4 regions of the Streptomyces sp. NPDC107559 genome follow, and region 3 is predicted to be linked to each of the others. Evidence: riboswitches for the same ligand, from Rfam matches in the RefSeq annotation. Region 3 holds a riboswitch; each other region holds the start of a gene.
The links. Region 3 has a riboswitch for cobalamin ahead of ACZ7OY_RS20275 (CbtB domain-containing protein). Riboswitches for the same ligand answer to the same signal wherever they lie in the genome.

Region 1: linked by a shared signal. The riboswitch ahead of ACZ7OY_RS30565 ((2Fe-2S) ferredoxin domain-containing protein) and the one ahead of ACZ7OY_RS20275 (CbtB domain-containing protein) in region 3 are both predicted to bind cobalamin.
Region 2: linked by a shared signal. The riboswitch ahead of ACZ7OY_RS26495 (ribonucleoside-diphosphate reductase subunit alpha) and the one ahead of ACZ7OY_RS20275 (CbtB domain-containing protein) in region 3 are both predicted to bind cobalamin.
Region 4: linked by a shared signal. The riboswitch ahead of ACZ7OY_RS06390 (cobalamin biosynthesis protein) and the one ahead of ACZ7OY_RS20275 (CbtB domain-containing protein) in region 3 are both predicted to bind cobalamin.

What each region holds. Positions count from the first base shown of each region.
Region 1 covers NZ_JBVKBD010000012.1:149,083-152,690, forward strand. Annotated here, with positions in the region: gene ACZ7OY_RS30550 (hypothetical protein) at 1-603, opposite strand, end outside; gene ACZ7OY_RS30555 (hypothetical protein) at 631-963, opposite strand; partial or broken gene ACZ7OY_RS30560 (5-methyltetrahydropteroyltriglutamate--homocysteine S-methyltransferase) at 1,159-1,866, opposite strand; cobalamin riboswitch at 1,872-2,047, shown strand; gene ACZ7OY_RS30565 ((2Fe-2S) ferredoxin domain-containing protein) at 2,229-2,624, shown strand; gene ACZ7OY_RS30570 (cysteine hydrolase family protein) at 2,646-3,326, opposite strand; gene ACZ7OY_RS30575 (alpha/beta fold hydrolase) at 3,493-3,608, shown strand, end outside.
Region 2 covers NZ_JBVKBD010000009.1:276,394-280,001, forward strand. Annotated here, with positions in the region: gene ACZ7OY_RS26490 (ribonucleotide-diphosphate reductase subunit beta) at 1-174, opposite strand, end outside; gene ACZ7OY_RS26495 (ribonucleoside-diphosphate reductase subunit alpha) at 174-2,540, opposite strand; cobalamin riboswitch at 2,663-2,806, opposite strand; gene mctP (monocarboxylate uptake permease MctP) at 3,107-3,608, opposite strand, start outside.
Region 3 covers NZ_JBVKBD010000006.1:227,791-231,398, forward strand. Annotated here, with positions in the region: gene ACZ7OY_RS20260 (prenyltransferase/squalene oxidase repeat-containing protein) at 1-964, shown strand, start outside; gene ACZ7OY_RS20265 (hypothetical protein) at 1,139-1,492, opposite strand; gene ACZ7OY_RS20270 (CbtA family protein) at 1,657-2,415, opposite strand; gene ACZ7OY_RS20275 (CbtB domain-containing protein) at 2,437-2,658, opposite strand; cobalamin riboswitch at 2,697-2,840, opposite strand; gene ACZ7OY_RS20280 (enoyl-CoA hydratase) at 2,916-3,608, opposite strand, start outside.
Region 4 covers NZ_JBVKBD010000001.1:1,494,152-1,497,759, forward strand. Annotated here, with positions in the region: gene ACZ7OY_RS06385 (cobyric acid synthase) at 1-100, opposite strand, end outside; gene ACZ7OY_RS06390 (cobalamin biosynthesis protein) at 97-1,041, opposite strand; cobalamin riboswitch at 1,146-1,285, opposite strand; gene ACZ7OY_RS06395 (hypothetical protein) at 1,479-1,700, opposite strand; gene ACZ7OY_RS06400 (inorganic phosphate transporter) at 1,735-2,976, opposite strand; gene ACZ7OY_RS06405 (class II aldolase/adducin family protein) at 3,367-3,608, shown strand, end outside.

The DNA.
Region 1 (3,608 bases), on a different contig from region 3:
GAACGGGGCGATGATCAGCACCGGCCGGTTGCCGCCGCCCGTCTTCTCCAGGACCTTCTCGCGCACCTTCTCGACGTCGTACGCGAAAGGGCTGTTCGCCTGTTCGCGGGCCAGGCGCTGAAGCTCCTGCTGGGTGTCCACCTGTATCCGGGACTGGACCACCGCAAGCTGCTGGGACCGCTCGAAGGCCAGTTCCGCCTCCTCGATGCGCAGCTTGGTCAGATAGAGGTCCCGCTCCAGGGACCGCTGGTGTGCCACGGTCGCCTCCTGGGCGCGGGTGCCGGCGAGGATGCGGTCCCGCTCCAGGGCGCGCTCGTGTGCGGCCCGCGCGTCCTGCTCGCGGTGCTCGGCCATCTGCCGGTCCCGGTGCAGCGCCCGCTCGTAGGCGGTGTCCGCCTCCTGCCTCCGGTCCTTTCTGAGTTTGCGGTCCCTGGCGAGGAGATTCTCGTGAGAACGCCGCGCTTCTTTCTCACGCACCTCGGCGAGGAAGTCCTGTTGTTCCTGGAACGATCCGTCGCGCTTGCCCTTGTACCAGTTCAACACATGGCCGGCGGCCTGACTCAGGGCGAGAACGCCCAGGACGGTGCCGGATATGGGATCCATTTCTGGATCACCCGCCGATCTCGGCACTCAAGGGGCCACCCCGGAGCCGTCGCAGTACCAGCAGGGCTCGTCCGTCTGGGAGGAGATCCAGCGCGTCCGTCCGGTGCCCCCGCAGTGGGCGCAGGCCCCGGCACCGAACCGGAGCTGGTGGTCGTGGGGCTCCTGGAACTGGTGGGCGTCGTACGGTGGGTGGTCGTCCGCGGCGGTGTGCGGGAGGTCGAAGCCGTCGCCCTGCGCCGACGGGCCGTCGGTGAGAGGGGGTGTGATGTCGGCGGGTTCATCGGGGCTGTCGATGGACGAGGGATCGAAATGCGAGGGATCGAAATGCGCCGGATCAAGGAATGAGGAATAATCCCCCATGCCGCCCCCAAGGGGAATAGATCTTTGAGCGGACTCGTACGATATACCCATGGAAGTCGCCCGGGGAATATGGCGCGAATGTTCGACCACCGGAAATAGGCGACGGATTTATCTTCCGTCACATTGATTGACGGAAGGAATCCCGAGGGCCGGGGGAGGGCGGATGCTTCCTCCCCCGGCCGACGGGGTCTGCGGTCAGGACACGGGGAGTTCCGTACGGAGCGTGCGGGCGGCGGCGACCATGTTCTCCAGCGCGGCACGGGTCTCGGGCCAGCCGCGGGTCTTCAGGCCGCAGTCGGGGTTGACCCACAGGCGCTCGGCGGGAATCGCCCGGAGACCGGCCCGCAGCAGTTCGGCGGCCTCCTGCGCGCTCGGCACGCGGGGGGAGTGGATGTCGTAGACGCCGGGCCCGGCCTCGCGCGGGTAGCCCTGGGCGGCGAGTTCGCGGGCGACCTGCATGCGGGAGCGGGCGGCCTCCAGGCTGATGACGTCGGCGTCGAGGTCGTCGATGGCCCGGACGACGTCGCCGAACTCGGCGTAGCACATATGGGTGTGGATCTGGGTGTCCGGGCGTACACCGCTGGTGGTGAGCCGGAACGCCTCCGTGGCCCAGGCCAGATACGCGGCGTGGCCGGCGGCCCGCAGCGGCAGGGTCTCGCGCAGGGCGGGTTCGTCCACCTGGATCACCGAGGTCCCGGCCCTCTCGAGGTCGCCCACCTCGTCGCGCAGCGCGAGAGCGACCTGCCGGGCGGTGTCGGCGAGGGGCTGGTCGTCGCGGACGAAGGACCAGGCGAGCATGGTGACCGGTCCGGTGAGCATGCCCTTGACCGGGCGTGAGGTCAGGGACTGGGCGTACGTCGTCCAGCGCACGGTCATCGGCTCGGGGCGGGAGATGTCGCCGGCGGACTTGATAGCCTCGGCGGGCCAGTCGAGCCACACCCGAGGCCAGGGAATCCGGTGCGAATCCGGAACTGACGCGCAGCGGTGAGGGGGACGGGCGGGGCACGACGCCACTGGGAGACCGGGAAGGCGCCCCGACCGGACGAACCCGAGTCCGAAGACCTGCTGGCACCTTCGCGCCCCGGCGTGGAGGGACGTCCGCAGGCCAGGCTCCGCGTACGAGCCCCGACCCCAGAGGCATGCCCGTGCTCCGTACCCCGCCCCTCTGCGCACCGAGGTCGCCCGCGACCCGGGACACCCCGCGATCCGCTTCCTGCGGCCGGTCGTCCGCACTGGATCCCGCCCGAAGCGGAGTGTGAGGAGCGATGCCTCGACAGCGCCATGAAGCAGCCGGCCCGGTGCAGGCCCTGGCCGGACCGGCACCGTGCCGCGCCGTCGTCTGCCGGGACTGCTGCTGCGGAACCCCGAAAGTCACCGGCGTCGACCACGACCGCCAACTCGCCCGCCTGGCCGAGGAGGTACCCGTACGCGTCTCGGACTGCCTCGGCGTGTGCGAACACGCCAACGTGGTCGTCGTCCAGCCCTCCGCTGCCGCACGTGCCGCAGGAGCCCGCCCGGTCTGGCTCGGGCTCGTCAACGACCCCGACGCCACCGAGGACATCGCCGCCTGGATCCAGGCCGGCGGCCCCGGCGTCGCCCCCTGCCCCGCCATTCTCGACCTCTACGTCTTCACGCCGCCGCGCAAGGCGGCAACCTCCTGACGGCCGGCGTCCCGATCGGTGTCAGCCCGCGTCGGCGGTGTGTCCGAGCAGCAGCCCTTCGACTGCGGCGGTGCCGAGGATCTGGACACCGATGCCCGCGAGCTCCGTCAGGGCCGAGTCCGTCACCCGGGAGACCGCGTCCCGCACCAGGGCGACCCGGAAGTCCCGTTCCGACGCCTGCATGATGCTGGCCCGCGGGCAGTTGGGCAGGTTGCACCCAGCGAACACCAGCGTGTCGACGCCGAGTTCACGCAGCAGATCCGCCAGGCAGGTGCGGTAGAAGGCACCCCAGCGCGGCTTGAAGACCGCATGGTCGTACGGCCCCAACCGCTGAGGCCGGCCGGACAGCAGCAGCGCCGGGTCCAGGGCGGGCGCGTCCTCCGGCAGGAGCCCGTCGGCCGGCTCACTGCCCGGTGTGCCGGGCGCGGCGATCCGCACCCCGGACTCCAGCAGCCCGCGCCGTACCAGATCGGCGTTGCCCCCGCCTTCCTCGTACAAGCGCACCACGTGCACCACAGGTCGCCCGGCAGCGCGGAAGGCGGACACGGTCCGCCGCAGCGCGGGCAGGATCTCCGTCGTCCCCGGTACCCCGTACGGGGCTTCGGAGAGGAAGTCGCGCTGCACATCGATCGTGATGAGCGCGGAGGTCGCGAAGTGCGGTGCGGTGTAGGGCTCTTGGGGCTCTGTCCCGGTCGACGTCATGGCCCGACCCTATGCGACCGCCCGACCCAGGACACCGAGCTCGGCGGGCGGGCTTCTCCCAGGTCAGCGGGTAATGCCCGGGTGCCGGGCGACGTTGGTGTTCCGGTACGGCTCTGCGGCGGGCCGGCGCATCGGATCACCGTGGTGGTGTTGATAGGTTGGCTCGATGGAGCGTGCGGTAGGGGACGTGCCGGTGCACTGCGTGGAGTACGGCGAAGGCAGGCCGGTGCTGGTGCTGCACGGAGCGGGGGTCGACCACCGCGAGGCCGTTGCCTGCTTCGA
Region 2 (3,608 bases), on a different contig from region 3:
GGCCGGGGTCATCTTCGCGAGGTCGGTCACGTCCGAGTGGAGGTCGACCTCCTCCACGGTCCAGGTGTTCTTGATCGCGTCCCGGTAGCGCTCGTAGAAGTCCGGGTAGCGCATCGGGCGCAGCGTCAGCTCGAAGCCCGGGTCGAGGAGGTTCTGGTTACGGGTGGAGCTCATTACTGGCAGGCCTCGCAGGACTCGGGGTTCTCAAGGGAGCAGGCGACGGCGTCGGGGTCGGCCGTCTGCTGGACGGGGATGGTGGCCTGCGCCTGGGCCTGGGCGGCCCGCGCGATCCGGGTCGCCGGACGCGAACGCAGGTAGTACGTCGTCTTCAGGCCCGCCTTCCAGGCGTACGCGTACATCGAGGAGAGCTTGCCGATGGTCGGCGTCTCCAGGAACAGGTTCAGGGACTGCGCCTGGTCCAGGTACGGGGTGCGGGCCGCGGCCATGTCGATCAGGCCGCGCTGCGGGATCTCCCACGCCGTGCGGTACAGCGCCCGCACGTCGGCCGGGATCCACGCGAAGTCCTGCACCGAGCCGCTGGAGTCGCGCAGCGCCTCCCGGGTGCGGGCGTCCCACACGCCGAGGTCCTTGAGGTCCTGCACCAGGTAGGAGTTGACCTGGAGGAACTCGCCGGACAGCGTCTCGCGCTTGAACAGGTTGGAGACCTGCGGCTCGATGCACTCGTACACGCCCGCGATGGACGCGATGGTGGCGGTCGGCGCGATCGCCAGGAGCAGCGAGTTGCGCATCCCCGTGGCGGCGATGCGTGCGCGCAGGGCGGCCCAGCGCTCCGGCCAGGTGAGCTCGACGTCGTAGTGGTCGGGGTGCAGGACGCCCCGGGCGGTACGGGTCTTCTCCCAGGCCGGCAGCGGGCCGTTGCGCTCGGCGAGGTCGGCGGAGGCCTCGTACGCGGCGAGCATGATGCGCTCGGCGAGACGGGTGGACAGCTGCCTGGCCTCCGGGGAGTCGAAGGGCAGGCGCAGCTTGAAGAAGACGTCCTGGAGGCCCATCGCGCCGAGGCCGACGGGACGCCACTTCGCGTTGGAACGGCCCGCCTGCTCGGTCGGGTAGAAGTTGATGTCGACCACGCGGTCGAGGAAGGTGACCGCGGTGCGGACGGTCTCGTCCAGCCGCTCCCAGTCGATGTCACCGTCGACCACGAAGGCGCCGAGGTTGACCGAGCCCAGGTTGCAGACCGCCGTCTCGCCGTCGTTCGTGACCTCCAGGATCTCCGTGCAGAGGTTGGAGGAGTGGACGACGTGCCCCGGCTCGGCCGTCTGGTTGGCGGTGCGGTTGGCGGCGTCCTTGAAGGTCATCCAGCCGTTGCCGGTCTGCGCGAGGGTGCGCATCATGCGGCCGTACAGATCGCGGGCGGGCATCGTCTTCCGCGCCAGGCCCGCCGCCTCCGCCGCGCGGTAGGCCGCGTCGAACTCCTCGCCCCACAGGTCGACCAGCTCGGGCACGTCGGAGGGGGAGAACAGGGACCACTGCGCGTCGGCGTTCACGCGGCGCATGAACTCGTCCGGGATCCAGTGCGCGAGGTTGAGGTTGTGGGTACGGCGGGCGTCCTCGCCGGTGTTGTCGCGCAGCTCCAGGAACTCCTCGATGTCGGAGTGCCAGGTCTCCAGGTAGACCGCGGCGGCGCCCTTGCGCCGGCCGCCCTGGTTCACCGCGGCGACCGAGGCGTCGAGGGTCTTCAGGAACGGGACGATGCCGTTGGAGTGCCCGTTGGTGCCGCGGATCAGCGAACCGCGCGAACGGATCCGGGAGTACGACAGACCGATGCCGCCCGCGTGCTTGGAGAGCCGGGCGACCTGGTGGTAGCGGTCGTAGAGGGAGTCCAGCTCGTCCAGCGGGGAGTCGAGGAGGTAGCAGGACGACATCTGGGGGTGCCGCGTACCGGAGTTGAAGAGCGTGGGGGAGGAGGGGAGGTAGTCCAGGCGGCTCATCAGCCGGTAGAGCGCGGCGACCTCGTCCACCGAGCGGACCGAGTCGTCCTCGGCGAGGCCGGCGGCGACCCGCAGCATGAAGTGCTGGGGCGTCTCGATCACCTGACGGGTGATCGGGTGCCGCAGCAGATAGCGGCTGTGCAGGGTGCGCAGACCGAAGTAGCCGAACCGGTCATCGCCCTCGGTGTCGACGAGCGCGTCGAGGCGGGCGGCGTGGATACGGGTGAACTCCGCCGTACGGTCGGCGATGAGCCCTTCCCGGTGCCCGACGGCGACGGACTCGGTGAACGTCGTCACGCCCTGCGAGGCGGCCTCCGCGGCGATGCTGATGGTCAGCAGCCGGGCGGCCAGCCGCGAGTAGGCGGGATCGTCGGAGATGAGCCCCGCGGCCGCCTCCGTGGCCAGCTCGCGCAGCTCCGTCTCGTCCGCCCGCGCGGACCGGCCGCGCAGCGCGGCGGCGGCGACCCGGCCGGGGTCGGCGTCGGGGAGGTCGGAGGTCAGCTCGGTCAGGGTCCGCAGCAGCGCGGCACCGGGACCGTCGGTCTCCCTGGCCGGGGTGGCTGAAGCCGGATCGGCTGGCGCGATGGTCACGTGGGACTCTCCCTCGCTCGGCAGGGGCCTTGCGGAGGGCAGGGGGCGGCACACGAGCGCACGGGGCGTCGCGTCCACCGGTCCATTCCGCGAGACCCGGACGTCAAGGCACCCGGACCGGACGGCCGGGCGCGCGGTCGGCAGGTCCTCGGACTGGACGCGTGGATGCCCGCCGTAGGGCGGACAAGCACGGGTACACCGTTGCGGGACAGTTCCGGATTCGCACCGGATTCCCCTGCGGCGACAGCGAGCACGAGCATACATCTTGTGCCGGGCTGCGGTGCCACCACCAGATGTTGTGTCATGTCGGCTTCGGAGCGTGTCAGTCGCTCTTCTCGCGGGCGGCGGGCGGGGGCCCGGACGGCGCCGCGGCCGGGCTCCCCGCAGGCGCCGGACGGGCTCGTGGCGGGGCATCCGCCCGGCCCCTGGCGGCGGGCGGCGAGGGACGCGAAGGGGCGGCGGGGCCCTGTCGCCCCGCCGCCCCTCGTCCCCGCCCGGTGAACCCGGCGCAGAGGTGGTTCGGCGTCCTGCGCCGGTGTCGGCGCGCCGAATCCGGTACGCCGGTGTCAGTGCGCCGATCCGGCCGTGGCCGGCGGCAGCTCCACCTCCACGCCCGGGTCGCCCGCGTCCGCCGTGTAGTCCTGCGGGCTGGTCTCGTCGACGCCCTCGGGAGCCTTGACGGCCTTCAGGACGAAGGTGAGGACCACCGTGACGGCCACGTTGAGCACGAACGCCGTCAGACCGATGTAGCCGATCTCGCCGATGCCGGGGATCTCCTTCGAGCTGCCGCCGAAGTGCTTCTGGGTCGGTGAGGCCACCCCGTACGCGGCGAGCGTGCCGTACACCATGCCCACGGCCCAGCCCGCCAGCAGCGCCCAGCGGTGGCACCAGCGGGTGAACAGGCCGCCGACCAGGGCCGGGAAGGTCTGCAGGATCCAGATGCCGCCGAGCAGCTGGAAGTTGATCGCGACCGTCTTGTCCATGGTGAGGACGAAGACCAGGGCACCCACCTTCACCAGCAGCGACACCACCTTGGAGACCTGGGTCTCCTGCTTCGGGGTCGCGTCG
Region 3 (3,608 bases):
GTTCGGCGGTCACGATCTGATCGCCGCCCTGGACAAGGCGATCTGCACTGAGGCCACTACCGGCGCGGACACCTCGTGCGCGGCTCCCGGGTCGTACACCTACGCGCCGTCCGTGTTCTCCCAGGCACTGGGGATCATGGCGCAGCTACGGGCCGGCGACACGGCCAACGCGGTCGCACCCATCGCTTACTTGAAGGGTCTCCAGAACGACAACGGCTCCTGGCCGAGCCTCATCCCCTCGACGCACGACTCGGACGTGGACTCCACGGCGATGGCGCTGATGGCCCTGTCGCTCGCTCCCGACGGAGCCGACTCGGCCGCCGTCGCCAAGGGCATCGCCTGGATAGCGAAGCAGCAGAAGACGGACGGCGGGTTCCCCGGCGCGGCCGGTGACTCCACCAACTCGGCGGCGCTCGCCGTCCAGGGGCTCAGCCTCGACGCGGAAACGTACAAGACGCACATCACCAAGGCACTCGCCTTCCTCGCGAGCCAGCAGAACAAGGACGGCGGGTTCAACGTCGCCGCCGATGCCCAGCAAGGCTCCGATGTTCGTGCCTCTACTCAGGCGCTCGGCGGCGCCACCGGTATCTCCTTCGGAACACTGGCGCTCGGTACCGTGACGGACCCGTCGACCACCCCGTCGTCCGGGTCGAGTCCTTCACCCACTCCGTCGTCGTCCTCCTTCGTCTCACCGTCACCTTCGCCGACGGCGACGTCGTCGCCCGACTCGACGGCCGTGCCGAGCATCAGCACCGTTCCGGACGGATCCGACGCGACGGAGACGTCTGCCTCGTCCGTGCCTCTCGGCCCGGGCGCGAACGACACCACCGTCGACGGCCAACTGGCTTCGACGGGAGGCGATATGCGCACGGGGGCGATCCTGACCGCAGCGCTCATGGCAGCCGGAGGTGCTGCCGTCGCCACGACCAGGCGCCGTCGCGCGGGCGACGCACGGCACCGCTGACAACCGGCGGGCGGCTGGCTGGCCGTCGCCGCCGGCGGCGCACGAATGTGCGCTGCGCGGTGGAGTCCCGCACCCCCGTGACCGTGGTTTCGGCGGGTCTGCCTACGGCGCGGTGCCAGTCCCGGGCGATCCTGTCATCCGGTGCGAGCCCGGCCGCCGGTCGGTGCGGGCGTCTCAGCAAGCAGAGTCGCGGTGCCGACGCACCAGAGCCGCGACCGCACAGCGCAGGCAGCGGGTCTCCGCGCCCTCGTACTCGGAGGCCTCGGTGCCGGGGCGGGGCTCACCACACGCCCGGGCCACCGTGTCCGCCCGCTCGGGGCACACGTCCTGCGCCGCCTCGACGAGCGACTCCAGGTCATGCAGCAACTGCTCGGTCCGCTTCGCCTGATCCGCGAGCACCCGCACGCGGGCGCTCTGGCCGCCGATCTGCCGTCGGCTGGCCATCAGTTGCTCGAACTCCTTGACGGTCAGGGCGACGGCCTCGCGGCCGCCGAGGGTGATGTGGCGGGGCTGGGGTTGTCTGGCCACTGGGGTCTTCCGCTCCTCGCCTCGGTGGTCACGTCGGCTGGAATGGGGACGAAGATGCGCCGATGCGCCTCCGTCGTCCGATGGTGTCGGTACCCAGAAAACGCGGGAGGGCCCCCGGATGGTTCCGAGAGGCCCTCCTGTGTCCTGCTTGTGTCCTGAAGTGATCAGTTCGCGGCCGGAACCGTCCGGGTGGACGCGACTGCCACGGGCTTGGGCTCCAGCAGACGTTCGGCCAACTCGCCGAAGACGAGACCGAATCCGCCCCACAGGACGGCCTGCATGGCGAGCGCGGAGAGGCGGAAGCGCCAGAGCAGGGTGGCCGGGAAGTCCTTGGGGACCTCGTTGATGACGGGCAGGAACGCGTAGGCCAGGCCGATGACGACGGCGAAGGCTACGACCGCGACGACCGCCGCGTTCCAGTTGCCCAGACTCGGGGCGAGTCGCTTGCCGAGAATGGTGGCACCGACGGCCAGAAGCACGCTGAGGACCATCATCAGGAAGTACAGGGTCGTCCGCTTGCCGATGGTGTCGGGGTCGCCGACCGACGGCGGGTTGGCCGGGTACTTCAGGAACGGCACGACGTACACGGCGAGCAGCGCGCAGCCCGAGAGCAGGAGGGCGGTCGCCCGTGCCCCGAACCGGCCGACGCGGCCGAGTGCGAAGCAGTAGGCGAGCGCCGCGATGCCGCCGAAGGCGATGCCGTAGACGAGTACGCCGGTGGCGAGGCCGGCGGTGGACTGGAGGCTGCGGGAGACGAGTTCGACCTCGTGCCCGTGTGCGTGGGAGTGGGCCTCCTCGAAGCCGATGGCGCTGTCGACGTTCGGCTCACCGAGGAAGTAGGCGACGACCAGGGCGAGTACACCGGCAGCGAGTCCGGCGAGCATGCCGCGTACGAGGAGGTTTCTTACCGTTGCGGAGTTCATGGTTGTGTGCTGTCTCTCGCGTCAGTGGCAGGGGAAGCCGAGCAGGTGGCGGGCGTCGTGCACCCACTCGTGAACGTCCTCGCCGGAGACGACGGAGGTGGCGCCCTGTTCGGCGCCGACGAAGTACAGCAGGACCAGCATCAGGATGCCGAAGAAGACCGCCCAGGGTGCTATCGCCTTCAGCGGCAGCGTGGCGGGAACGACGGGGGTGGTGGCTGTCGGCGGAGCAACGGTCTGCGCCATGGCAGGACCTCCTCGGGAGTTCGCGTCCCATCTCGGTGGTGCACTGGATGACGTCTGCGGGTCTGACTTGCGAGGCCTCCAGCGTGCTGGAGCGTCTCGTTCACAGTGGCGCGACCGCGCCGGATTCCCACCGGCTTCCGTCCCGACGTCATCGATATCGGACCGACGGTACCGCGTGGCGCGTACCTGGCCAAGACCGCGCCACCTGGCGTGATCTTCCTCTCGCGTCAGGTGGCGGGGTCCATGGGGGCGTCGGGTCAGCGGTGCCGGAACGCTGCGGGCCGCTTGTCGACGAAGGCGCTCATGCCCTCCTTCTGGTCCTCGGTGGCGAACACCGCGTGGAAGAGGCGCCGCTCGAAGCGGACCCCTTCGGCGAGCGTCGTCTCGAAGGCCCGGCCGACGGCCTCCTTCGCCATCATCGTCACCGGCAGTGACATGCCTGCGACGGTGTCCGCCACGGCGAGCGCCTCGCCGAGCAGTTCGTCCGCGGGCACCACTCGTGAGACGAGTCCGGCCCGTTCGGCTTCCGTGGCGTCCATGGTGCGGCCGGTCAGGCACAGGTCCATGGCCTTGGCCTTGCCGACCGTCCGGGTCAGCCGCTGGGAGCCGCCGATGCCCGGGATCACGCCGAGTTTGATCTCCGGCTGGCCGAAGACGGCGGTGTCGGCCGCGATGAGGATGTCGCAGAGCATGGCCAGCTCGCAGCCGCCGCCGAGCGCGAAGCCGGCGACGGCTGCGACGGTCGGGGTGCGCAACTGGCCGAGCCGGTCCCAGGCGGTGAACCAGTCCGCGAGGTACATGTCCATGTAGCTCCGGGGACGCATTTCCTTGATGTCGGCGCCTGCGGCGAAGGCCTTCGCCGAGCCGGTGACGACGATGCAGCCGCAGTCCGGATCTCGGTCGAGGGCCTCGGTGGCGGCCACCATCTCATTCATGACCTGGAGGTTGAG
Region 4 (3,608 bases), on a different contig from region 3:
CCTTGACGCCCTGCCGCACCAGCCACCGGCAGATCCCCGCGGTGACGACGCTCTTGCCCGCGTCGGAGGTGGTGCCGGCGACCAGGAGACCACCGTTCATGAGTCACGTTCCTTCACGAGGAGGCGCGCGGCGGCACAGACGCCGAGCGCGAGCCAGCCGACGCGCCGGGACAGCCGTACCGCCCGGTCGATGTCCGAGGCACGGACGTCACGTCCGTGGGCACCGTTGAGCACGGGCCGGTGCTCGACCCGTCCGGCGTAGGAGAGGGTCCCGCCCAGCCGCACGCCGAGGGATCCGGCGAACGAGGCCTCCACGGGACCGGCGTTGGGACTGGGATGTCTGGCGGCGTCGGCCCGCCAGGCCCGTACGGCGCCGCGCGGATCGTCTCCGGCCAGGGCCGCGAGGGCGGCCGTGAGGCGGGCCCCCGGCCAGCCGGCGGCGTCGTCGAGCCGGGCGGAGGCCCATCCGTAGCGGCGGTGGCGGGGCGACTTGTGGCCGACCATGGCGTCGAGGGTGTTCACGGCGCGGAAGCCGAGCAGCCCCGGCACCCCGCCGACGGCTCCCCACACCAGCGCGCCGACGACGGCGTCGGAGGTGTTCTCGGCGACCGACTCGACGACCGCCCGCGCGATCCCGTCCGCGTCGAGGGCCTGGGGGTCGCGGCCGCACAGGTGCGGCAGCCGGGCGCGGGCGCCCACGACGTCCCCGGCCTCCAGGGCGCGCCCGATGGCGCGGGCCTCCCGGGCGAGTGAGGTGCCCCCGACGACGGCCCAGGTGGCGGTGGCGGTGAGCGCCACGGAGGCGGCGCCGGAGGTACGTACGGCGCGGGTGGCCACGGCTCCGAGCGCCACGGCGCCGCCGGCGCACACCAGGGTGTGCAGCGCGCCCTGGCCCCGGTGGTCCCGCCACAACGCCCGTTCCACGGCTGCGGCCGCACGCCCGAACAGCGCGACCGGGTGCCCGCGGCGTGGATCGCCGAGGAACAGGTCGCCCAGGAGGCCCGCGGTGGCGCCGTACGCGAAGACGCGATCGGCACGCACCGGCTCAGCCGATCGTGGCGGTACCGGGCAGTGACCTGGTGCTGAGACTCAATCGGCAGCCGAGCATGGCGACATGTCCTCACTCAGGGTGTCCACGCCCTGGTTCGACGAGACCGACGGCGAGAGTTCCTGGCTCCCGGGGATTGCTACCCCGGTCACAGTGGCGGGACCGCGCCGGATTCGCACCGGCTTCCTCTTGTGTCGTCGTAGATGGCTCCGGCAGTCCACCACGGGCCCTGAAGGGCCGTCAACCTGCTCTTGACCTGGGACGGAGGAGTGTGTGCAGCCCCACACACGGCGGGCGGCGGGAAGGGCGGGCGAGGAGGAGGGCGGGCCCGGGAAAGGGCGGGCAACGAGAAGGGCGGGCAACGAGAAGGGCGGGAGGAACCCGTGGGTTCCTCCCGCCCCTGGAGAACGGTGTGCCGGATGGCGGTGGGTCAGGCGACGATCAGGTAGATCCCGTAGCCCACCGCGGCCGTGCAGGCCGCGAAGCACGCGTACGCGCCCGTCACCGCGAGTGCGGCGGAGCCGCCCTGCGCGGAGGCCCGCTCCTGGCGGGAGAGGCCCATGATGCCGAGGGTGAACAGGGCCACGAGGGCCACGGTGACCACGAGGCTGACGCCGAACACGGAGCCCAGGGCTGCCCAGTCGATGTTCATGGTGAGGCTTCCTTACTTACCGGGTGCGCGGGGCTCAGACGGCGGCGGCCGGCGGGGCGACCGGGTCGGCCGTGGCGGCCGGGGCGGGGATCGTGGCCGTGAGGGTCTCGGTCACCGTGCCGGCGGGGGGCGGGGTCACCGCGGCGATCGCCGTGGTCACGACGCCGGCCGGCTCGTGGGTGTCGTTGACGTTGTTGCTGTCGACGACCTCGCGGCGGGAGATCTTCCAGATCGCGGCGCTGGAGGCGACCAGGAAGACGGCGACGACCGCCGTGCCCCAGTCACCCAGGTCCGTCACGGACTCGGCGAGCGCGCCGACCAGGGCGGCGGCCGGCAGGGTCAGGCCCCAGGCGACGAACATGCGGGTCGCGGTGGACCAGCGCACCACACCGCCCTTGCGGCCCAGGCCCGCGCCCATCACGGAGCCGGAGACCGAGTGGGTGGTGGAGAGGGAGAAGCCGAGGTGGGAGGAGGCCAGGATGACCGTCGCGGCGCTGGTCTGGGCGGCGAAGCCCTGCTGCGGCTGGAGTTCGGTCAGGCCCTTGCCCATGGTGCGGATGATGCGCCAGCCGCCGAGGTAGGTGCCGAGCGCGATGGCCAGACCGGCGGAGAGGATGACCCAGACCGGCGGGTCGGAGTCGGGCGCGACGGCGCCGCCGGCGACCAGGGCGAGGGTGATGATGCCCATCGTCTTCTGCGCGTCGTTGGTGCCGTGGGCCAGCGAGACCAGGCCGGCCGAGGCGATCTGGCCGGTGCGGAAGCCCTTCGCGGCGGCCTTGCCGTCGGCCTTCTTGCCCAGCTGGTAGGAGAGCCGGGTGGCGAGCATCGCGGCGACGCCGGCGACGATCGGGGCCGCGACGGCCGGGATCAGCACCTTGGTGACGAGCGCGTCTCCGTGGACGGCGCCGGTGCCCGCCGAGGCGATGGTGGCGCCGATCAGGCCGCCCATGAGGGCGTGCGAGGAGCTGGAGGGCAGACCCACCAGCCAGGTCAGCAGGTTCCAGAGGATCGCGCCGACCAGTGCGGCGAAGATGACCTCGGGGCGGATGCCGGTCTCGTCGACGAGACCCTTGGAGATCGTGTTGGCGACCTCCACGGAGAGGAAGGCGCCCACGAGGTTGAGGGTGGCCGACATGGCCACCGCAACCTTGGGCTTGAGCGCACCGGTCGAGATGGTCGTGGCCATCGCGTTGGCGGTGTCGTGAAAACCGTTCGTGAAATCGAACGCAAGTGCGGTTACCACCACAATCGCGAGGATCAGCGAGAAGTTTTCCATTTACCCAGGCAATCTTTCGAAGTCGTTGGCGCGACGAACGTAGGTAACTTGGGTGAACGGAAGATGAACTAGGGCAGGCATCGTGGTGTCCTAAATGGGCGTCAGTCATTCCGCTTAACGGGGTGGAGGGTAGGCGCCGCACGGCCTTCGGCCCCAAAGGGACGTTTTCGGACACCCCGCCGAGCCCCGGAGGAGATCCTGGTCACGTGTCACCCGTCACCTGCCGGGCCTCGGGTGCCGGGTGCCGGCTCGGTTGTGGGCTGTGGCCGCGCGAGGGCACGATCGCGGCAGGGCCGGACCGGGCCGTGACGCTGCGAGCGGGGCGGACCGGGTGTCCGGGGGACGGCGCGGGCCGGGTGGGCGGGCGCCGCAGACGTGGAGGAGGCGCGGGTGCGTGAGCGGGAGACGCGGGGCGACGAGGAGCGGGCGCGGGCCTGGGACGCGCTGGTCGCGACCGCCCGCCGCAGCGTGGCCGACGGACTCGTCGTCGGCACCTCGGGCAATGTCTCCGTCCGGGTCGGGGACACCGTGCTGGTCACGCCGTCGGGCGTGCCGTACGACCGGCTGACGCCGGACGACATCACCGGGGTCGACCTGGCGGGCCGGCAGGTGCTCGGCAGCCTCGTCCCGAC